3 regions of the Paenibacillus sp. FSL H7-0756 genome follow, and region 1 is predicted to be linked to each of the others. Evidence: riboswitches for the same ligand, from Rfam matches in the RefSeq annotation. Region 1 holds a riboswitch; each other region holds the start of a gene.
The links. Region 1 has a riboswitch for thiamine pyrophosphate ahead of NST04_RS01445 (ABC transporter substrate-binding protein). Riboswitches for the same ligand answer to the same signal wherever they lie in the genome.
Positions count from the first base shown of each region.

Region 2: linked by a shared signal. The riboswitch ahead of NST04_RS32910 (thiamine phosphate synthase) and the one ahead of NST04_RS01445 (ABC transporter substrate-binding protein) in region 1 are both predicted to bind thiamine pyrophosphate.
Region 3: linked by a shared signal. The riboswitch ahead of NST04_RS22325 (ABC transporter ATP-binding protein) and the one ahead of NST04_RS01445 (ABC transporter substrate-binding protein) in region 1 are both predicted to bind thiamine pyrophosphate.

Region 1 is NZ_JBBOVT010000001.1:327,537-334,974, reverse strand. It holds gene NST04_RS01465 (response regulator transcription factor) at 1-493, shown strand, start outside; gene NST04_RS01460 (ABC transporter ATP-binding protein) at 1,000-1,824, opposite strand; gene NST04_RS01455 (ABC transporter permease) at 1,905-2,666, opposite strand; gene NST04_RS01450 (thiamine-binding protein) at 2,663-2,956, opposite strand; gene NST04_RS01445 (ABC transporter substrate-binding protein) at 3,008-4,081, opposite strand; TPP riboswitch at 4,231-4,341, opposite strand; gene NST04_RS01440 (hypothetical protein) at 4,414-5,814, opposite strand; gene NST04_RS01435 (sigma-70 family RNA polymerase sigma factor) at 5,789-6,400, opposite strand; gene NST04_RS01430 (hypothetical protein) at 6,584-7,438, opposite strand, start outside.
Region 2 is NZ_JBBOVT010000003.1:1,633,809-1,641,246, reverse strand. It holds gene NST04_RS32935 (fumarate hydratase) at 1-788, opposite strand, end outside; gene yfbR (5'-deoxynucleotidase) at 893-1,537, shown strand; gene thiH (2-iminoacetate synthase ThiH) at 1,990-3,105, opposite strand; gene NST04_RS32920 (thiazole synthase) at 3,135-3,899, opposite strand; gene thiS (sulfur carrier protein ThiS) at 3,930-4,133, opposite strand; gene NST04_RS32910 (thiamine phosphate synthase) at 4,173-4,796, opposite strand; TPP riboswitch at 4,926-5,028, opposite strand; gene NST04_RS32905 (hypothetical protein) at 5,084-5,620, opposite strand; gene NST04_RS32900 (SDR family oxidoreductase) at 5,780-6,652, opposite strand; gene NST04_RS32895 (amidohydrolase family protein) at 6,943-7,438, shown strand, end outside.
Region 3 is NZ_JBBOVT010000002.1:1,303,391-1,310,828, reverse strand. It holds gene thiM (hydroxyethylthiazole kinase) at 1-709, opposite strand, end outside; gene NST04_RS22335 (ABC transporter substrate-binding protein) at 734-1,795, opposite strand; gene NST04_RS22330 (ABC transporter permease) at 1,792-2,568, opposite strand; gene NST04_RS22325 (ABC transporter ATP-binding protein) at 2,549-3,319, opposite strand; TPP riboswitch at 3,453-3,555, opposite strand; gene NST04_RS22320 (TetR/AcrR family transcriptional regulator) at 3,622-4,278, opposite strand; gene NST04_RS22315 (DHA2 family efflux MFS transporter permease subunit) at 4,430-5,950, shown strand; gene NST04_RS22310 (amino acid ABC transporter substrate-binding protein) at 6,136-6,990, shown strand; gene NST04_RS22305 (amino acid ABC transporter permease) at 6,990-7,438, shown strand, end outside.

The DNA of each region.
Region 1 (7,438 bases):
GGAGGCGCTGGCCCTGATCGAACGTGTCCAGCCGGATGTATGCCTGATGGATATTGAAATGCCGCTGATGAGCGGCCTGGAGGTGGCAGAGATACTGAAATCGCGGGGCTGCCGTACCAAAATCATTATCCTGACCACCTTCGCCCGCCCTGGTTATTTCGAGCGCGGAGTAAAGGCCGGAATTCAGGGGTATTTGCTGAAGGATGAGCCGGTGGATAAGCTGGCCGATGCCATCCGCCGTGTGATGGCCGGGGGGCGCGAGGTCTCGCCTGAGCTGGTGTTCGGCAGCCTGCGCGAAGAGAATCCGCTCTCGGACCGGGAGCGTGAGATTCTGAAGCTTGCCGCCGCGGGCCGCAGCGCCGGTGAGATCGCCGCGGCGCTCCACCTCTCCTACGGCACCGTCCGCAACTACATCTCGGAGATCCTCAGCAAGCTTGCGGTCAAGACCCGGATTGAAGCCGTGCGGCTGGCGGAGGAGAAGGGCTGGATGTAAGACAGCCTGGGGTACTCTGTACAACTAAATCATCTGATGTACCGCCGAATCTCTATATAGCTGTATTTGGTGCAATTAAACTAACTGTTTATCCTGGATTTCATCCATTTGGGGCTAACTTAGTTGTACCAATTGCAGCTATAGAAGACAAACTATGTTTTTGGCTGCTTTTAATCGCACGTAATACAGCTATGGATGGAATGGTTAGCTCAATTGTAATTTATACAACAGATGTCCCCCGAATCCGCAGCAAAACCGATTCTGTTGTACTCTGTACAGCAGAAATCTGCGAAAGTGGTGCTTTGCGGCAAATAAACAAAAATCTGCTGTACGAAATACAGCAGAAGTGAATTTTGAATGGAATATAGCAGATTCTATTGCAGTAAATACAATCAGGATGAGTTATACCGCTACTGACAAGGCAGTGCCGAGTCACGAAGGTTGTTGTTAGGCACAGCGAGGAGCCCGATCGTTCCTGCAATTTCACCTTAGCAGCAGCTTGCTCCTTATGTCTGGCTCTTCGCCTGCTCCTCGCGCATCCACTGGGAGAGCTGGCGCCGCATCCGCAGGAACTCCGGCGAATCGGCGATCTCTTCGCGGCGCGGACGCGGGAAGGGGACCTCCACGGTATGGAGGACGGAGCCGGGCCGTCCGGAGAAAACGTAGATGCGGGTGGAGAGCAGCAGCGCCTCCTCGATGTTATGGGTAATGAACAGCACGGAGCGGCGGTTCTCCTCCCACAGCTCCAGCAGCCAGCGCTGCATCTGCTCGCGGGTCAGCGCGTCGAGTGCGCTGAACGGCTCATCGAGCAGCATCAGCTCCTGCGGCGCGAGCATGGCCCGCAGGAAGGCGGCCCGCTGCTGCATGCCGCCGGACAGCATGTGCGGGTAGGCCCGCTCGAAGCCGCCGAGGCCGATCTTCGCCAGCCAGTGGCGCGCTGCCTCGCGGGCCTCCCGCGGCGGGGCGCCTTGCAGCTCGGCGCCAAGCAGGACGTTGTCGAGCGTGCTGCGCCACGGGAACAGCGCGGGCTGCTGCGGCATATAGCTGATCTTGCCGCGCTGCCCGGTCACCGGGATGCCGTTCATGCGGACGGTTCCGGTATCGGGCAGCGTAAGGCCGCCGATAATATGGAACAGCGTGCTTTTGCCGCAGCCGGACGGGCCGACAATGGAGACAAATTCCTGCGGCTCCACAGTCAGGGACACCTGATTCAGCACCTGCGTCTCCCGGCGGCGGTGCGTGAACGATTTGGAGATGCCGCTGACTTCCAGCGCAGGCGGCACACTCTGAGTGCGCAGGCGTCCGTCTCCGTCCGCCTTCTCCAGTTCAATCCTCGTAAGCTCAGACACTTCGCCCAGCCTCCTTCAGTTCATTATGGTTACTTCTGTTGTGGATGATCCTTCTGTACACATTAGGCATCCTTACGCGGCTTCCAGCGCACCAGCCATCTCTCCAGCAGGGCAATGAGCGCGAATAATACGAGACTCAGCAGCACGATGATGGCGATGGCCACGAACATCCGGTCCGCACGGTAAGAGGACTTTTGCAGCAGCATATAGTAGCCGATTCCTTTGTCGGCGCCGATCCATTCGGCCACCACTGCACCCATCACCGCATAGGTGGCGGATATTTTGAGCCCGGAGAACAGGGAGGGCAGGGAGCCGGGAAGCTCCAGCCGGGTGAAGATCTGCCACTTGCCCGCACCGGCCATCTTCATATAATTCATCATCACCCGGTCGCTTTGGGCCAGCCCGCCCATGGCTGCAACAGCTACAGGGAAGAAGCAGACGAGGGTGATCAGGATGATTTTGGGCAGCAGGCCGAACCCGAACCAGATAATCAGCAGCGGGGCCAGCGCAATGGAGGGCACATTTTGGCTGAGGATCAGCAGCGGATAGATCGCCCGCTTGACCCAGGGCAGCAGATGCAGCAGCAAGGCGGTGAGCAGGCCGATGCCTGTGCCGACCGGGAAGCCGATCAGGGTCAGCCGCAGCGTGGCGGCGGTGTGCTCCCAGATCCCGGAGGCATTGTTCTTCGACTCACGCGCGATATCTGCGGGGCTGGGCAGCTGGTAGGCTGGGATGTCGAACAGCATAACCGATAACTGCCATATCCCGACAAAAAAGAGGACCGCCACAAAGGGCGGCCACACTAGCTTCCAGGTGCTTCTCACGGCCGGTATTTCTCGGTCAGCTTATCCATGCTGATGCCGCCCGGATTATGGGCGATCTTGATCTGTGAGATGACACTCGGGCTGCCGGAGGCGATCAGCGCCTCATGCATGTCACGCACAATATCCAGCAGCTCGGACAGCTCGCCTTCCATCGTGGTCTCCAGCGGATTCACCTGATGCTTCACGCCTGATTTCTGAATGACCTCAATGGCCTTGTCCACATAAGGGATAGAATCCTCGTTGTTCGGTGTCTTGGGAATGACCTGAATGCTGAGCAATGTATTAGCCATGATGAATCCTTCCTCTCAAGTTAAGTATAAGATTCCCGCTATGCGGGTTGATTATGATTCCGGCAAAAATTCATTCGTAAACGTGCTCTCCGCATCCAGCGGCTTATCCAGCAGCTTCAGGCCGTACATCCAGTCGGCGTAATTCTTCCAGATTTCAAGCTTCTGCTCGCCCCAGCGCGGGGCGTCGTCCTTGTATTTCGGGCTAAGCCATTTCTGGCTGGCCAGCACCAGCTTGGGGTCCAGATCAGGTACAGCATCGGACAAGACCGTCGCGGCTTCTTCCGGGTTATCGATCGCGTACTGATATCCCTTGGACGTAGCCTTAAGGAAGGCCTTCACCACTTCAGGGTGCTGGGCGATTTCCTTCTCGCTAGTGGTTAGCACCGGGGTGTAGTAATCCAGCTGCGGAGCGTAATCCTTCAGATACAGCATATCCAGCGGCTCGCCGCGCAGCTCGGCCTCTACCCCGGTCCACGCATAGAAGATCCAGGCAAAGTCAATATCCCGCTTCACGGCTGTGAAAAAGTCCGCTTCGCCGATATTCACCAGCTTCACCTTGGAGACATCCCCGCCTTCGGGGTCCATGATGGCTTTCATGGCAGCCTGCTCCGCAGGGGAGCCCCAGCCTCCGTAGGTTTTGCCTTCGAAATCCTTCGGCGTCTTAATATTGCGGTCCTTCGGAGCCGCGAAACCGGAGGTATTATGCTGAATGATTGCAGCAATCGACACCAGCGGCACATCCTGCAGCCGGGCCAGGGTTAGGGCTTCCTGGGCACTTATGCCGAACTGAGCTTCGCCGGAAGTGACCATCGTATCGGACCCGGCAGCGCCAGGCTGTACAATCTGCACATCAAGACCTTCCTCCGCGTAATAGCCCAACTCCTTGGCAGCATACAGGCCGGTATGATTCGTGTTCGGTGTCCAGTCCAGGGCAATCTTGACCGGGGTCAGAGCCTTAGGTGCATCCGTGGGTGCGGCTGCGGTTGCATCAGGTGCAGCCGTGCTGTTCCCGGCAGCAGGTGCGCTGGCCCCCGCATTGCCGCTGTTGTTCCCTCCGCCACAGCCCGCTACGGTGAGCAGCAGCATGGAGCTGAGCAGTAGTGTGACTGTTTTTTTGACTCCCATTTCTCTTTCTCTCTCCTTCCAGCAACCCCTGGTCTTCAGAGCTTACAGAAACCTTATTCCTGTACATCCTTAGAATCAAAAAAGCGTCCCGATGATCGGGACGCCAGTGACTTGCGTGAGGGGACTTCAGCTGCAGTACCGCTTAAGGCACTGTGCCGAATGAAGATTCCTACGCTGGCATTATCCAGATCAGGTATAAGGGTCAGTATCTTGTGGGATACAATCTCAGCCGGCCAATTCCAGCACCCCTGGTTCTATAAAGTTCACAGGTATTGCTATGTTCTTACGGTGTATTATAGACGGCAGCCCCGCCGTTGTCCACCCTCTCTGTCTTAATCCTCCAGTTTGAGCGGCAGAGTCCAGGGACCTTTCCATATAAAAATGGGCTTCGAAAGTATAAAACGCAGCTTATCCGCGCCCGGCTCTGTAATCAGGTTAAGAGTCTTCATGACACGCGGTGTGCCTTCACTCTCCTCCCACCCAAAGGAATAAGGCTCCTTAGAGCCCGGATAGCTGACAGAGAAATGGGTAAGTGACTTTGCCCCCGCCGGGTTAAATTTCAAGTCTATATCTACATTGACCTCTGTCTCACTGCTGCGGGTGATGCGGGTGAAGTCTACCGGATATCCGGCGATCTCAGCAGTAATATCCAGCGTTCTGCTCTCTCCGATAGCGGGCAGCGGCAGGGTAACTTTCTGGGAGACGGCTTCCTGATCGGATACCTCGATGTAAGGGATGACGACTGTATAAGGATGTCCTCCGGCTTCCTTCTGTTCACGGAACAAGAGCTCAGAATAGTAGCCTATAGAGGATGGAGAGTGCTCGGTAGAGACTTTTACTCCTGCTGCATTCTCGACATAGGTGCCATTCCAGGGCATTAGCGGCTCTAGTGTATAAGAAGATGCAGCGGATGCGGTTTTCTGAAGAGCCGGGACCAGTTCAACACGGACAAGCCCATCACCCAGCCGTACCGGAAAAGCGGAAATCCGCACATCCTGCTGGACATCGCTGACCCCGAGCTGCTGCAGGTCATCGGCGGTCTGCGGCGGCCCCAGGACAAGCGGTCCAATGACCGTGCTATTAATGTATAAGGTTACCGCTTCTTCAGCCTGTAAAGTGAGATCATGGGGAAGAAGAGCGCTGTAGCTTGCATCCCAGTCGAGACCTCCAGAGGAAGTTCGCGAATTGAACATGAAGGTATAGCGGGTTCCTCCGATGTCTGCCTGAAATTCATTAATAATGCGAGTCTTCTGCCCCCGAAGATTAATGGTTGCGCGGTTCTCTTGCACAAGGATAGCGTTGACAGTCAGTTCACCCCGACCTACAGCAGCGGTGAAAGGCTTCTTCAGCACATATAACGGGCTGTCGGGACTATTCTCCACTACGGTGTGAAGGCCGGGCAAGAAGCTGAACACTTGCTTCAGGCCCGCCTGGACGCTGGGCGAAGTGAACACCAGCCCTGCGCCAAGCAGAAGGGCTGCGGCAACTCCGGTATAAGCCTGCCGGCGGCTTCTGCGGACGGAAGGCAAGCGGCGCTGTACGTCAGGAGCGGTCCCGGTCCGGGACAAGGTGCGCACTTTGATTCTGCTTATGGCTTCAAGCTCCTCTTCCGATGGAGCGGCTGATTGAGGCTCGGCGGTCAGCGTGTTCAAGGCCAGCTCCGCTTCACTGAACTCCAGCGCATCGAGCTGATCGAACAGCTCCTGCTCACCGGTGGTCAACTCTTTCTTCATGGCCTAAGTCCTCCTCTCTGTTTGGTTTAGTCTGCTGCAGAGTTTGCTTCAGAATGGTTCGGCACCGGTACAGCCGGTTCTCTACAGCTTTTTTCGTTAAGTCAAAAGCCTCAGCCAGTTCATCCAGACTCTCATAGAGATAATACCGGCGCAGAAACAGGCTGCGGTCCGGCTCCTGAAGCTGCTTGATATGGTGCAGCAGTTCTTCCGCTGCCTCACGCCGCAGAATTTCCTGCTCGGTGTTGCTGCTGCTCCGGACGGGGATGGCTGCCTCGCCCATCGTCTGATCAAGCCCGGGCTGTAATTTACGCCGCAGATTCAGCGCCTTATATTTGGCAAGGATTAGAATCCATGTGCGGAATGAGGCCCGATCAGGATCGTACTGTCCGATGTTGTTCCAGGCAGCTAAGAATACATCACTGACACATTCCTCAGCATCCTCTGCCCGCCCGCAGCCGCCCAGAATGCGCTTGACCAGCCTAAGCACATCCGTTCCATAGTAATCCATAGCATCGGCAAGTGCCTGCTTATCTCCTCTGCTGAACCTGCCGGGCCAGGAGAGGCTGTCATAGTCTTTAGGTGTCATATGAACCTCCGGTAATTCTTCCCATCCCTCAGGTGGAAGCTAGTGCTGATTATGTCTAACTACTGGTTACTACGCTTGATGGCAGACAAATCACTCACAAGATCTCTGAATGCGTACCAAAAAACAGCGATACTCCCCTGGCGGAAGCATCGCTGTTTTTTTGTTTATCTATTCGGATGTGTCTTAATCCCTCGTATAATGCCGCTTCTTGCGGCGGCTGCGGATGCCGTTCCAGATCTCTCTCAGCGTTAAGCCGACACTGACGGTGATCCCGGAGAAGGTCAGGAACAGAGCCAGATACTCGAACGCGGAGTACTCCAGCATTTTGCTCCAGTCGATCTGTCCCTTCAGATCCTCGATCACCTGATTCATCCCGTAAATCCCGCTGATGACCGTAAACACGGTGAGCACCATCAGGAGCGTATCCCGCCGTTTGGCCTGGAATTTGTCCTGATACTGGAACAGGTCATTCAGGGTCATTTTCACCTCATCGAACAGGGCATCATTGCCATACACCTTACGCAGCTGAAAAAAAATCTCCCGCCCCTGCGACTGCGAAATCAGCTCCAGGAAGTAGAATTTGGCCGAGAATTTGTTGATCAGAAAGATCAGATTCTCGATCTCGTCGTAATCGTGGTTGATGCGCAGCCGGGAATGCAGATTGGCGAGCTTCAGCAGTACGATTTTATGAAATATACTCAGCAGCAGCCCATAATAATACTCTCCGTACATCTGGTTGGCCAGCTCCGTGGCAATATCGGGCTTCGCCCGGCTCAGGCAGCAGAAGGTCTGCTCGTTCGTCATATAATAGGTGTCCGGCCCCCAGCGGTTATAGCAATGCTCACGGGTGTACTGCTCGATATACTCAGGATCACTCGCGCTGGTAAAAGGCCTGCCCTCCAGATTCAGCCCATCCAGCTGGGAGGCACGGTAGCGCAGCCTGACACTGATCTCATCCAGGTTTTCCTCACGGTTGAAGCCATAGAAGGCCTGCACCAGCATCCGTTCATCTACGAAAAAGGGCAGGGTCTCGAAATA
Region 2 (7,438 bases), on a different contig from region 1:
GGCAGCCGGTTCATCACTCCGATTTTGCAGCCCAGCAGCGTCACTTCACCGCCGAAGCCCATCGTGCCGATTCCGAGCTTGTTGGCATTCTCCATAATGTAATCCTCCAGCTTGCCCAAATCTGGGGTAGGATTCACATCCTCGACCTTGCGGAACAGTTGCTTCTTTGCCAGCTCATAGCCCGTGGTACGGTCGCCGCCGATGCCTACGCCAATGAACCCTGCACTACAGCCCTGACCCTGCGCCTGGTACACGGAATGCAGGATGCACTTGCGGATACCGTCAAGGTCGCGTCCGGCTTTGCCGAGTCCCTCCAGCTCTGCCGGAAGGCTGTACTGGATGTTCTTATTCTCGCAGCCGCCGCCCTTCAGAATCAGCCGGACATCAATACTCTCTTCCTCCCACTGCTCGAAGTGAATCACCGGAGTCCCTGCCCCCAGATTATCCCCGCTGTTCTCGCCGGTTAGCGAATCCACGGAATTGGGCCGCAGCTTGCCGTTCTTCGTAGCGCGGATAATCGCGCTGTGAATATCCTTCTTCATCTCTATCTGATTCACGCCCACCGGCGTATGGATTATAAAAGTCGGCATCCCCGTATCCTGGCAGATCGGCGATATTTGCTGCTCCGCCATTCCGATATTCTGCGCTATCGTGGTCAGTGCCAGTCCGGAGCGTGTTGCCCGGTCTTCCAGTGCGCGCCCTCTGGCCACCGCCCGGCGCACATCACCCGGCAGGTTCGTGGAGGTCTCTACAATCAAATTATAAATGCTCTCTTCAAAATGCTGCATCTTCATTCAGTCTCCTCTCCATCTGGTTCAAGCGGCCCTAACTCTGGTACAATTAGTTACTATAATAGCACATTAAGCTGCTCATGAAAGGGGTTACCTCAAAATTGAACTACCATTTCTCCGCCTATCTCTACCGGCTGCAATATATCCAGCGCTGGAGCCTCATGCGCAGCACCGCCCCGGAGAACGTGGCGCAGCATTCGTTCCAGGTCGCCTTGCTGGCGCATATGCTGTGCACCATTGGCAATGCCCATTTCGGCCGGTCGCTGAACGCCGACCGTGCATCCACGATGGCGCTGTTCCACGACGCCACCGAGGTCTTCACCGGCGATATCGCCACGCCGGTGAAGCATAACAACTCGCGTCTGCTGTCCAGCTTCCGCGAGATGGAGCAGGTGGCCGCCGACCGGCTGGCGGCCATGATCCCGCCGGAGCTGAGCGCAGTCTACACGCCGCTCCTGCAGCCCCATACCAGCCCGCCCGGCTCCGAGGATGCCGGACTGCTCCGCTACGTCAAAGCAGCGGATGTGCTGGACGCTTACCTGAAATGCGTCTGGGAGGTCGCCGCAGGCAACCGCGAATTCGCCGCCGCCCGGGAGCAGACCGCCGCGAAGCTGCATGTGCTGGAGATGCCTGAGATGGAGTATTTCCTTAAACACATGGCTCCGGGCTTCGAGATGTCGCTGGATGAGCTGTCTTCCAGCGCGAGTCAGGGGCAGTCTGCCGGGCAGCCTGAATCTATAGAGTAGGTAGAGTATGGCATTCGCATACATTTGACCCGCGCACCTCGCGCTGGCACATTGTATTCGGTTTTCCACACACAATCGGCCCGCTTACCTTCGCCCAAGCACATTGTGTTCAGTTTTTCGCATACATTTGGCCTACACGCCTCACGCCAGCAAATTGTATTCGGTTTTTCGCATACATCCGGCCCACGGCCTTCGTGGTAGAAGGAGAAGTCAGCACGCGAAGCCTACAACGCTTATACAATGCAAATAACCCGCCATGAGGCGGGTTATTTGCATATGGTCAGGTTACGTTAGGTACGATTAGTCTGGTCAGTTGAGTTAGTCTCAGTTTTCTAGTCAGGTTAAGTTAAACACGATTAGTCTAGTCAGTCTAAGTTCATTCAGTTAGTCAGGGCAGTTTAACTTACATCCAGTTTAGTCACCTTAAACTAAGCCACATCAGCTTACCTACCTCACGCCAAGCGGTCAGACAGGATATCCCAGTCCTTGAATACCGGCTGGAGTCCTTGCGAGCGCAGCATCTCGGCTATCTCGGCCACGCTGCGGTTGTCCGAGATTTCAAACTGCGGGGTGCCCCCTTCGAGGGAATGTCCGCCCACTTCGGTGGATACCCCGGCGGACATCTTCGTGATGCCGAGCTGGACCAGATGATCGCGCAGAGCGGCAGGCTCGCGTGTGGACAGTGAGATGCCGGAGCGCGGCAGGAACAGGCGGTAGGCCAGGATGATCTGCACCAGCGCCCGGTCGGTTACGTCGCTTGCGGGGTTGAATTCGCCTAAGTAAGGCCGGAATCTGGGAATCGACAGCCCGATTTCGCATTCCGGGTACTTATCCTGCAGATACCTCGCATGCAGCGCAGTCGCCAGCGCCTCCTGCCGCCATTCGTACATGCCGAGCAGGGCCCCGATATTCACTGAACGAAAGCCCGCTTGGCAGCCCCGCTCGGGAGCGTCCAGCCGGTTGCGGTAGACGCGTTTGGGTCCTTTTACATGCAGCGCTCGATAAGTCTCCTGGTGGTAGACCTCCTGGTAGAGCGTCAGACCGTCCACGCCGGCTTCCCGGAGTTCAGCATATTCGGCTGTCGAGAGCGGATTCACTTCAATGCTGACAGAGGAAAAATAGCGGCGCAGCACATTCACGCAGTCCCTCACATAACCGGCCGGGCTGTCTCTCCGGGATTCCCCGGTCAGGATCAGAATATGGCGCAGGCCCGTGGCTGCGATGGTCTCTGCTTCCCGGGCGACCTCCTCCAGCGTCAGTTTTTTGCGCGGAAAATCATAGATAGAACTGAAGCTGCAATACGTGCAGTGATTCACGCAGAAATCTGCAAGATACATCGGGGTAAACAGCTGCATCACATGGCCGAAATGCGTACGCGTCAACCGGTGCGCCTTATGTGCCATCTCCTCCAGATAAGGCTCCGCTGCCGGTGACAGCAGGGCCATCAGCCCTTCTTCATCCACCTGCTCTGCACGAAGCGCGCGCTTCACATCCTCTGCCGTATAACGGCTCCATAGCGTCCCGTAAGGAAGCTGCTCCAGCCGGGCCATCGTCTCATAAAAGCTCATAACCGTTCCTCTCCTCCCTATTCCATCTGTCAGGCCAAGAATCCGGTCAACGGTGAAGAGGCTGCCGCCGTCTCCTCCACAGGGCCCAGTCCGGCGAGATAAGCTTTGCGCCCGGCGGATACCGCATCACGGAAGGCTTCTGCCATCAGCAGCGGATCTGAGGCGGTGGCAATCGCTGTATTGAGCAGGACCGCAGCAGCGCCCATCTCCATCGCCTCAGCCGCCTCGGACGGTCTGCCGATTCCGGCATCCACGATCACCGGCAGATCCGTCTCGGAGATCAGAATCCGGATCAGCTCCTTGGTCTGCAGCCCGCGGTTGGACCCGATCGGTGCCCCTAGCGGCATCACAGCCGCAGCCCCCGCTGCCTTCAGCCGCAGGGCAGCGGACAGATCAGGACTCATGTACGGAAGCACCACGAAGCCCTCTGCTGCAAGGATCTCGGTCGCCCGGATGGTCTCCATGTTATCCGGCAGCAAGTATTTCTGGTCATTGATGACCTCAATCTTCACCCAGTTTCCCAGCCCCGCCGATCTCGCCAGCCGGGCAATACGTACCGCCTCTTCTGCGGTGCGCGCACCAGAGGTATTAGGCAGTAAAGTCATATGGGATGGAATATGGCTGACAATATTGTCACTGCTCTCCGGGTCCACCCGGCGCAGGGCAACGGTAATGACCTGTGAGCCTGAGCGCGTAATGACCTCGGGAATAAGAGTGTTACGGCTGTATTTTCCGGTGCCAATGAATAGTCTGCTGGTTAGAGTCACGCCGCCAATCATCAATGGATCTTGCATCTTAACGCCTCCTGGGATAAGTCTTTGTGTTCAGCCTCCGCCTACAAAATGAACCAGCTCAATCCGGTCCCCTTCATTCAGTAACGTATCGCCATAAACCTCTCTTCCGGCAAGCTCGCCGTTCAGCTCGACAATGACCAGCTTCCCGGCCCACTCGGGCCGGGCCAGCAGATCCGCCAGCGTCCGGCAGCTCTCTTCCACCCTCTGGCGGGTACCGTTAACGGTCACAATCATGCCTGTTCACCTCCTGCTGTGCCTTTTACTTGATCCATATCATGGGTTACAAGACTGCTCTGCCGCCCTGTGAACCGCTTCCCTATAAGCACGGGCTGCTGCCACCGGGTCAGGAGCTCCGCAGATCCCCGACATGACAGCAATGCCAGCCGCCCCTTGGGCCAGCACCGCTCCGGCATTGCCCGGGGTAATCCCTCCGAGCGCAATCAGCGGTATGCGGCTCCAGCGGACAGCCTCGGCCAGCTGCTCCAGTCCGCGTGCCTGCTGTCCGGGCTTGCAGGCCGTAGGGAACACATGCCCGTAGAGGCAGAAGTCTGCTCCCTGCCTTCCAGCTTCCGCCGCCTCTTCCTGCGAGTGGACCGATCTGCCGATCCGCAGGCCCGGTGCAAGGCCGCGCACTGCGGCTGGCGGGAGGCTATGCCAGGCTAACTGTACACCGCCTGCCCCGGCGGCCAGGGCAACATCGATCCTATCATTAATGACCAGCTTCGATGGCGGTACTCCGGCCTGAAGCATCTGCTGCGCCGCCGCCAGCAGTTCGCGGGCGGGCATGGATTTTTCGCGGAGCTGGATATAATCCACCATAGAATGCACCGCCGCGGCCCATTCAGCCAGCGCTTCAGGCGGTAGCCGCCCATCCGAGACCGCATGAATTTCGTACAACGACCTTCCCCTCCCGTCTGTTCCAGCTCACTCTGCACCACTCCACAACACAAAAAAGACCGCCCCCCGTAAAGGAAGCAGTCTGGAATAGAAACAGGAATACCGGCACTTGCCGTATACCCCCGCTGCAATATTCGTTCTCCACTTCCCTACGCTGGTATAAACCAGATCAGGTTCAAAGGGTCCAGGCAACTACGCCCGTCTCAGCCTTGCGGCACCCCTAGTGATCGTTCTATGCGGTTGTTTCGTCTTGCTTGTTGTATATTAGCATATTATTCCTCTTAGGGCTATTCTTTCGTAGATTTTACTTCAATTACAAAAACCACAGATGAACTCCCTTCTGAAAATTTACCATCCTCGGTTGTCCAGAATGCTGATATGCCATAGTAATAAACGCCTTGTTCTTTTGGAGCATTAAAAGAGCCGTTCTGCAATGGAATTTGCACTTCTTTATCATCGGCAAATTGCTGAACGGTTAACCCGCCGGGTGCCGGTTTATAAGTAAAAGCAACATGGATCCCCCCCTCAGGTTCTATAACAGTGGGAGTAACCCCCTGTACCATGGATTGTCCTCCTATATAATCCGCACATCCTAATTTCCCCCAGCAATAGCTGCTTTGGGTAACCGGAATTTGGGTTTTCCCGGAAGTAACAAGGGGTAGCGGCGGTGATTCCTGTGTAATTCTAACCCCAATGCTTTTTGCCTTTCCTTCCAATCTTGTATTTGCCACAAGTCTCCCTGCAAAAGGAGTCAAGTAAATGAACACTACCAGAAAAACAAAAATCCCCGCTGCAGATAGAATGAATCCTTTTTTTCTAAGCATCCCAATCCCCTTTTCATATCCAATTAACTAAATAGACGGAAATATATTGTAATAGTTACAAGCGCAGAAAAAAAGCCTGCCGGCAAGCGGTTAGGCTTTTTTAAAAATAGAATTTATATGTTGCACACAAATCTGCATCCAGATCTTATTCTACACCCATCAGCCGTTGACAACCTCGCCGCCGTTCACATGCATCACCTGTCCGCTCACATAGGAGGAATCGTCCGAGGCCAGGTATACATAAGCCGGTGCCAGCTCTTCAGGCTGTCCCGGGCGCTTCATCGGCTGGGTGCCGCCGAACTCACTGACCTTCTTCGCGTCAAAGGTTGACGGAATCAGCGGGGTCCAGATCGGTCCAGGCGCTACCGCGTTCACGCGGATGCCTTTATCGGCCAGATTCATCGACAGCGAACGGGTGAAGCTGAGAATCGCTCCCTTGGTGGACGAATAGTCCAGCAGCTGCGGGCTGCCGCGATACGCCGTGATGGAGGTGGTGTTTATGATCGTAGCACCTTTTTTAAGATGAGGCATGGCTGCCTTGGTCAGATAGAACATGGAGAAAATATTCGTCCGGAACGTACGCTCCAGCTGCTCTGCCGTAATGTCCTCAATCTTATCCTGCGGATGCTGCTCTGCCGCGTTGTTGATCAGAATGTCGAGCTTGCCGAGTCCTTCAACGGTTTGACGAATCAGGCTCTGACAGAAGCATTCGTCCCCAATATCCCCGGCGATCAGAATGCATGTTCTGCCCTCCTGCTCCACCTGGCGCTTGGTCTCTTCCGCATCCTCATGCTCGTTCAAGTAGGAGATCACTACATCCGCTCCCTCCTTGGCAAAATGAACGGCAACCGCACGCCCGATCCCGCTGTCGCCTCCGGTAATGAGCGCGGCCTTGCCCAGCAGCTTGCCTGCTGCCTTATACGCCGGTGTCTCAAACTCCGGGAGCGGGTTCATCTCACTCTCAATTCCCGGGCGTTGATCCTGTACCTGCGGGGGCAGGGTTTTGACAGGTTGTTTGTTAGTGTCTGGCATAATCCATTCTCCTTTCGCTGTCCACAGTAATGTTGATTAATCATGTTAGCATGGCTTAAGGTCTGGTGTTTATGCATCAGGCAGTGTGCCTGCTTGGCTGTACGTTATGTTACTTACCACACTTGGCAGCCGCCCAAACAACCAATCTTCATTCACCGGCACCTGTTGCGGAACGATAGTACGGTAAGCAACGAACGTTTCCAAAAAGAATATTATCTATATCCGCTAGGGGGAAAGCCCTATACTTTGTGAGGAAAGACAACTACCTTAACGGAGAGGACGCTTCCACCATGGGAAATGAGCGCATCTTGCTGGTGAACGGAACGGTAATCGATGGAACCGGACGGCCGCCGCTGCATCATACAAACATTGAGATTGTTAATGGCCGCTTCGGCACCATAACACAGCAAAGTGACATTAACGGGAGATCCGGGCCTGACTCCGCAACTAAAGTGATCGACCTGGAGGGTCTGTTCGTTTTGCCGGGGTTCATTCACACCCATGCCCATACAAGCTTCAAGTACATACAGAATGAGCCGCTGCACGGATATCATACGGAATATTTGGCCGCGTGCCTTGCAGAAGGAATTACTACGATCCGCGATGAGGGAATGACTACGGCAGCATCGATTGACGATGTAGTCACACATACGCGGCAGCTGGAGAGCGGTGCTTTTCCCAGAATTCTTACGTCTGGCAAGGTCTTCACGGCTCCAGGCGGTTACGGTGGTCAGGAACCTATCGGCGTAGAGAGTGTGGATGAGGCGCGGCTTAAGGTCCGTGAAG
Region 3 (7,438 bases), on a different contig from region 1:
TGCCTGGACCTTGGCCTTCAGCAGCCTCAGCCGCAAGCTCTGCTGCCACGCCGTATAAGGAGAGGGCCTCGGCAGCCGCCTCTAGCACATCCCCGCCGCTTACGGCAAGAAATGCGCCCACTACAGCACTTAGCAGGCAGCCGGTTCCGGTTACCCGGGTCATAATGGAGTGGCCGTTGCTGGCGATATAAGTGCGCTTGCCGTCTGTGATGATGTCTTCCTTGCCGGTGATAATCACAACACAGTTCAGCTTCTGCGCCGCTTTAATGGCTAGAGCGACTACATCGCCTTCGCCTGCTCCGGCATCCACGCCTTTGCTTGCCCAGCTCTCCCCGGCCACATTGGCAACCTCAGCCACATTGCCGCGCAGCGCTGTCAGCTGAAGCTCACTGAGCAGCCCCGCCGTAACGTTCGTGCGGTAGGCGGTAGCCCCGGCTCCAACGGGATCAAGCACTAGCGGCACATGGTGGCGGTTCGCAGCCTTCCCGGCCCGGGTCATGGAAGCGATGGCAGCTTCATTCAGCGTGCCGATGTTCAGCACAACCGCCCCGGACATGGCGGCGACATCCGCTACTTCTTCGATGGCATCGGCCATGAACGGCGAGGCTCCCAGAGCCAGCAGCCCGTTCGCTGTGAAGTTAGCGACTACGATATTCGTGATATTATGCACCAGCGGGTTCGCCTGGCGTACTTTGGACAGATAAGACATATGAATTCCTCCTGAAGGTATAATTTAAAAATTAATAAAAGCATTCTTAATATCCACATCCGCTGCCAGCAAGCCGTTCTCCATCAGCCACTGGTTCACCTGCTCCCATGATGCGCTGTCCTGATAGCCGAAGGGCTGGGAACCGGCATCCATCAGCGGCAGCAGGATCTCCAGACTGCGCTGTTCAATCACTTCATCCAGCGGCGCGGTGTCCTCCTGATGGGCAAGCAGCAGCTTCAGCGCTTCATCCGGGTGACCGGCTACATACTGCTGGCCTTTTCTGATGGCATCCACGAATTTCTGATAAAAGCCCTGCGAATCCTGCAGTCCCTGCTCACTGGCGGCCAGCACCAGCTCATAATAATCCGGGACCCCGTAATCCACGGGATTGAAGGAGCGGACCGGATGGCCTTGCTGCTCCAGAATCAGCTGCTCATGGTTGATGAACCCGCCCATAATTCCATCCACCCGTCCGGTGGAGAGGGCAGGAATCAGCTCAAAACCGACATCCACCAGCTTGAGGGAGGAAGGGTCCCCGCCGTCGCTTTTCACCATCGTATTCAGCATCGCTTCATATAACGGAACGGAGGAATATCCGGCCAGCTTGCCTGACAGCTCTCCCGGGCGGGTAATGCCGCTGTCAGCGGCTACCATGAGATGATTCAGCGGGTGGCGCACCAGCGCGGCAATCGACTTGACCGGAATCTGCTCCCCCCGTGCCATCAACACCTGCGGCTGATAGCTGAGTGCCAGATCCACCTTACCCGCAGCAACCAGCTTCAGCGCATCATTGGTATCGGCCGGCATCTGAATCTCAACCTCCAGACCTTTCTCAGCGAAATAACCTTCAGCCTCTGCCGCATACAAAAAAGAGTGAACCGCATTGGGATACCAGTCGAGCATAATCGTTAGCTTATGGGCTGCTTCTTCAGCTCCAGTACCAGCCGGGGAGCCGGAGGCCGCCGGATTGTTCGTATTGGCGCAGCCTGCCAGGACAGGCAGCATACAGAGGAGCAGAGCGGACAGCAGCATGGCTGGCCTTGAAATTGCATGGTGCAGATAACGGGCATAGCGGATAGTAATCATGAATAACGTCCTCTTTTCTTCAGAATAATCTTCTCCAGTGCGGCGACTGCCAGAAACAGCAGGATACCGAGTAGAGATAATAAGACAACAGCGGCGAACATCTTGGCGCTCTGCAGATTCCCGGCCATTCTGCGGCTGAAATAGCCCAGCCCCCGGCTGCCCCCAAGCCATTCCCCGATCGTTGCACCAATCACACAGTACACAGCAGACAGCTTCAGTCCGGAGAAAAAAGAGGGCAAAGCCAGCGGAACGCCCACCTTCCCGAGAATCTGCCAGCGGCTCGCGCCGTAGGTAAGCAGGAGCTCCCGGTAAGCGTCCGTGTTCTTGGACAATCCGTCATAGGTGCCGATGACCACCGGGAAGAAAGCAGTCAGGAAGACAACGGCGACCTTGCTCCACAAGGTATAGCCGAACCACATGATGAACAGGGGCGAGAGGGCGATCAGCGGAACCGTCTGGCTGATGATCAGCAGCGGATACAGTGCCTTGGCCAGCGGACTGAACAGGTGCATGGCGATCCCCAGCAGGCTGCCGCAGATCACTGACAATGCGAAGCCTGTGAGTACCTCCAGCAGAGTAGCAGGCAGATGCACCCCGAATAACAAGCGGCGTTCCTCCAGCAAAGCCATGCAGATCGCAGACGGAGCCGGAAGAATGAAGGGAGGAATCAGGCCCAGCCGGGCTACTGACTCCCAGACCGCAAGCGCCAGCAGGGCGAGCAGGGCCGCCGGACCGTAATGCTGGAGCAATCTTCTAGGAGCGGCGGTTCTCATATAGCTTCAGCTCCAATTCCTGGCGCAGGGCGGCGAACTGCGGTTCATAGTTCAGACTGTGATGACGCGGACGGGGGAGACCGGCTGAGAATTCCTGCATCCCGCTGCCCTCTCTGCCGGTCATTAGATAGATTCTGTCACTGAGCAAGAGCGCCTCTTCCAGGTCATGGGTGATGAACAGCACCGTTTTGTCCAGCTCCGCCCATAACTCCAGCAGCCAACGCTGCAGCGAGCGCTTCGTAATGGCATCGAGCGCCCCGAACGGCTCATCGAGCAGCAGCAGGTCGTTTCCGGCCGCCACGGTGCGGAGGACCGCCACGCGCTGCCGCATTCCGCCCGACAGCTCCTGCGGATAAGCCGCTTCGGTCCCGTCAAGGCCGAAGCGGCGCAGCAGGGTGCGGATCTCGGCAATAGCGGCTGCTTTGGGCCGGCTGCGCTTGAGCTCCCAGGGCAGCAGACAATTGTCCAGTACGGTGCGCCAGGGCAGAAGAAGATCCTGCTGGGGCATGTAGGCCACACTGCCCAGCCTCTTCGCAGCTGCAGAGGACTCGGCTCCGTTCAGCATAATCCTGCCGCTGCCCGGCTCCAGCAGACCGGCGATGATTTTGAACAAGGTGCTTTTGCCGCATCCGCTTCCGCCTACGACAGAGATGAATTCGCCGCGCTGCACATTCATGGACAGCTCTGAGAAGACGGGGGTCCGGGACGAACCGGTCCCGAAGGCATAGGACAGATTGCTAATATTGATCATAAGACTATGTACGAAGCCTCCTTGAAATTGGTATAGATACTGTGCGGAGCACAAAAAAAGCCCCATTCATTCCCGGAGGCAATGAATGGGGCGGAAGGTACAGTCAGCTGCGGCCCTGTGACGGGAACCACTGATACATTCTGCTCCACTTCCCTCCGCTGGTATGATCCAGATCAGGTTCAAAGGGTCCGGAGCTTAAGCTCCGTCTCAGTCGGCCGACTCCCCTAGTGAATAATGTTGCTATTGAATTCGTAATTGCTACTTAATATACCACAAATTTCCCTCTTGTAAAGGGCAGGCGGTCAGCGCTTCGCCAGACCGGTCACGAACAAAGTGACGATGCCCCTGGAGATGTCCAGCTTGGAGGAGTGGTGCCGCTTCTGCTCATACAGGTACAGATCGGGACTGAGGATAGAGATTAAGGCCGTGGCCGCAAAGGCCGGATCAATGTCAATAATCTCACCACCTGCCGCAGCGCGCTCCAGCAGCTCTGTCATCATCACGCCCAGCCGCTGAAAAAAAGGATGCTCAAACTGGGTCAGCTGCTTCTTGCCGGTGAACTCGGCTTTGATCATATTCAGCAACTCGGCATATTGCTCTATGAAATCGGCAATCTGCTCAATGCTGCTCTGCAGCTGAGCGAGAGCCGGGGCTTCGCCGGCACTGGCAGCCACCTGCTGCTCCAGCCCGGACAGGAATTGGTCTGCGCTGCCCTTCAGCAGGGCAGAACAGATCTCACCCTTATCTGTGAAACGGCGGTACAGGGAGCCTTGCCCTATGCCTGCCCGCTTGGCAATGCTGTACATGCTGACCGCCTCAAGTCCGCTCTCGGTGAACAACTGGCGGGCAGCTTCAAGAATCCGCTGTACATAAGGATCGGCGGACATGGGCGAAGCGGATTCTATGGCTTGCGAAGCTGACGGCTGGAGCTGTGCAGCGTCGGTGTCTGGCTTTTTCATGAGAACCCCTTTCAGAAAAGAATTGACACAACGGACAATTGTCCGTAGACTATGAATTGCACTTACGGACAGTTGTCCGTTCACTCATTATATAGAACAATCTGCCCGCAGGTCAATGAAGAACGCGGACAGCTTTAGGAGGAGAAGAGACATGGATCAGACCTTGAAGCAGGAAGCCGATTTCCGGCTGTCCAGCATTCTGGTTCCGCTGCTGGCCATTATTGCCGGAGTATTTATGGTTGTGCTGGACAGTACGGCGATGAACGTAGCCTTGTCCAGGCTGGTGGTGGATTTCAAGACGGATCTGCATACGCTGCAGTGGGTAGTTACCGGATATATGCTGGCCCAGGCTTCAGTTATCCCGTTGTCAGGCTGGCTGTCTGACCGGTTCGGGGCCAAGACAGTCTTCCTGACGGCGGTAATTGTGTTTACGATAGGCTCGATTCTGTGCGCTACACCAAGCAGCGCCGAATGGCTGATTGTTTTCCGGGTCATTCAGGGACTGGGCGGCGGCTGTGTGCTCCCTGTAGGGATGGCCTATGTGTACAGACTGGCTCCCAAAAGCAAGGTTGGCGTAGTCATGGGCATTATGGGCATTCCCGTCCTGTTCGCACCGGCTATTGGTCCGGTATTGTCGGGCTGGCTGGTTGAATACCATTCCTGGCGCTGGATCTTTCTCATTAATATTCCGATTGGCATCATTGCGGTGCTGATTGGACTGCGCAAGCTGCCGAATGCGGCGAAGAACAGCGTGCCCGGCATGGATAAGCTAGGTATGGTTCTTGGCCCGCTGGCTTTTGCTTCGCTCACTTACGGAGTTAGCCAAGGCGCTCAGAGCTGGACCTCCGAGAAAACGCTGATCGGGCTGCTGCTGGGCGCTGTGGCGCTAATCGCTTTTGTCATCGCAGAGCTGCGCTCCAAGACACCGCTGCTGGAGCTGCGGATTCTGAAATCTGTAGATTTCACGACAGGAATCATCGTGCAATGGATCGCCCAATTCGGCTTATACGGCGCGTTATTCCTGCTCCCGCAATTTCTGCAGCAGGCCCGCGGCTTCGGCGCATTTGATACCGGTCTGACGCTGCTGCCGCAGGCGATCGCTTCCGGGCTGATGATGCCTATTGCCGGGATACTGTTCGACCGGATAGGTGTGCGCTGGCTCGTGGTCTGCGGCCTCAGTCTGGTCTCCGGCGCGTTATTCCAGTATTCCCATGTGGATCTTACCACGCAGAGCCGCGATTTGATTCTTCCGCTGATCATGTGCGGGGCCGGCATGGGTATGATGATGATGCCAATGAACACGCATCTGCTCAACAAGGCGCCAAGCCATCTGGTGAACCGGGTAACCTCGCTGACGAACTCGATGCAGCAGGTAATTACTTCGCTGGCCGTCTCGACGCTGGTTACCATTCTGACCGCAAGAACAACGGCGCGCGGCATAGAGATGCAGGAAGCGGCGGCGGCTGCCGGGAAAAGCACCGCAGGCGCTTCACAGCAAGCGCTGCTGCTGGCTAAGCAAACCGTATTATCTCAGGGCTTCGCGGACACGTTCCACATTATGATGTTTGTCGCGCTTGGCGGTGCGGTCCTTGGACTGCTGCTGCGCCGGGGCCGCCATGCCGGAACTGAACGTTCCAAGGAACAGGCGACGCCAGAAATCATGCACGTGTAGTAATGCCCATATAGAAGTAGAGCTTATGTAGTCCAATGAGAGCGATTCTCCTTTTCCCGGAGAGTCGCTTTTTGTGTTGATTTCTCTTCTGGAGATCCTGATGCAGGAGAAGAAATTGGGGCAAGCTAAGCTATGGAAATCAATATACGGTGTCTATAAAGAAGATACGAGAGGGGATTGATCGAATGAAAAAACTTAGTCTGACTATTATGCTGCTCCTGACCATGGTCACGGCTGCGGCTTGCGGAAGCAACAATACGGACAAGACAGCAACGGGCGGCAATACCGGGGCTGAGCCTACGGCTGCGGCTGCAGAGGGTGCAGCTTCCGGGGAGCAGAACACCCTGGAGGCCGTCAAAGCCAGCGGCAAGCTGCGCATCGGCACCGAAGGGACCTACGCACCGTTCACCTTCCATGATGCTGACGGCAAGCTGACGGGCTTCGATGTCGAGATCGCCGAAGAAGTGACCAAGCGCCTGGGTGTGAAGCCTGAGTTCATCGAGACGCAGTGGGACGGGATTTTTGCCGGGATGGATGCGAAGCGCTTCGATGTGATTTTCAATGAAGTCTCCATTACCGATGAGCGTAAAGTGAAATATGATTTCTCCGATCCGTATATTGTCTCCAAGGCTGTGCTGATCGTGCCGGAGGATAATCAGGATATTAAGACCTTCGCCGATCTGAGGGGTAAAAAAGCCGGCCAGTCGCTCACCAGCAACCTCGGCAAAATCGCCACAGACAACGGTGCCGAGATCGTATCGACCGAGGGCTTCAATCAGGCGATTGATCTGCTGACCTCCGGCCGGATCGATGCTACCGTCAATGACGGCTTGTCCTACCTCGACCTGAAGAAGCAGAAACCGGATGTCAAGATCAAGAAGGTGGATGAGATTGCCGAAGGCTCGCATAGTGCTGCAGTCTTCCTGAAAGGGAATGACGGGCTGGTACAGGCTGTGAACGAAGCGATGACTGCTATGAAGAGCGATGGAACCTACCTTAAGATCTCCGAGAAGTATTTTGGCGCTGACGTATCGAAATGATGGATGACCGCCAAATACAAATATTTCTCGATTCACTGCTGCCTCTGTTCAAAGCGGGGGTGGCTTTTACCCTTCCCCTTGCGGTAGCATCCTTTATTCTGGGGCTGCTGCTGGCGGTGATTACTGCGCTTGCCCGGCTGTCCTCCTGGAGGCTTCCGAGGCTGTTCGCCCGTTTCTATGTCTGGGTGATCCGGGGAACGCCGCTGCTGGTACAGCTGTTCATTATTTTCTATGGACTGCCCGCCGCCGGGATTGTGCTTGATCCGTTCATCGCCGCGCTTATCGGATTCACGCTCAGTGTCGGGGCCTATTCCTCGGAGATTGTCCGGGCTGCCATTCTGTCTATCCACAAGGGCCAGTGGGAAGCCGCGTTCTCTGTGGGGATGAGCCGGAAGCAGGCACTGCGCCGGGTGATCTTGCCTCAAGCTGCCCGTGTGTCAGTTCCGCC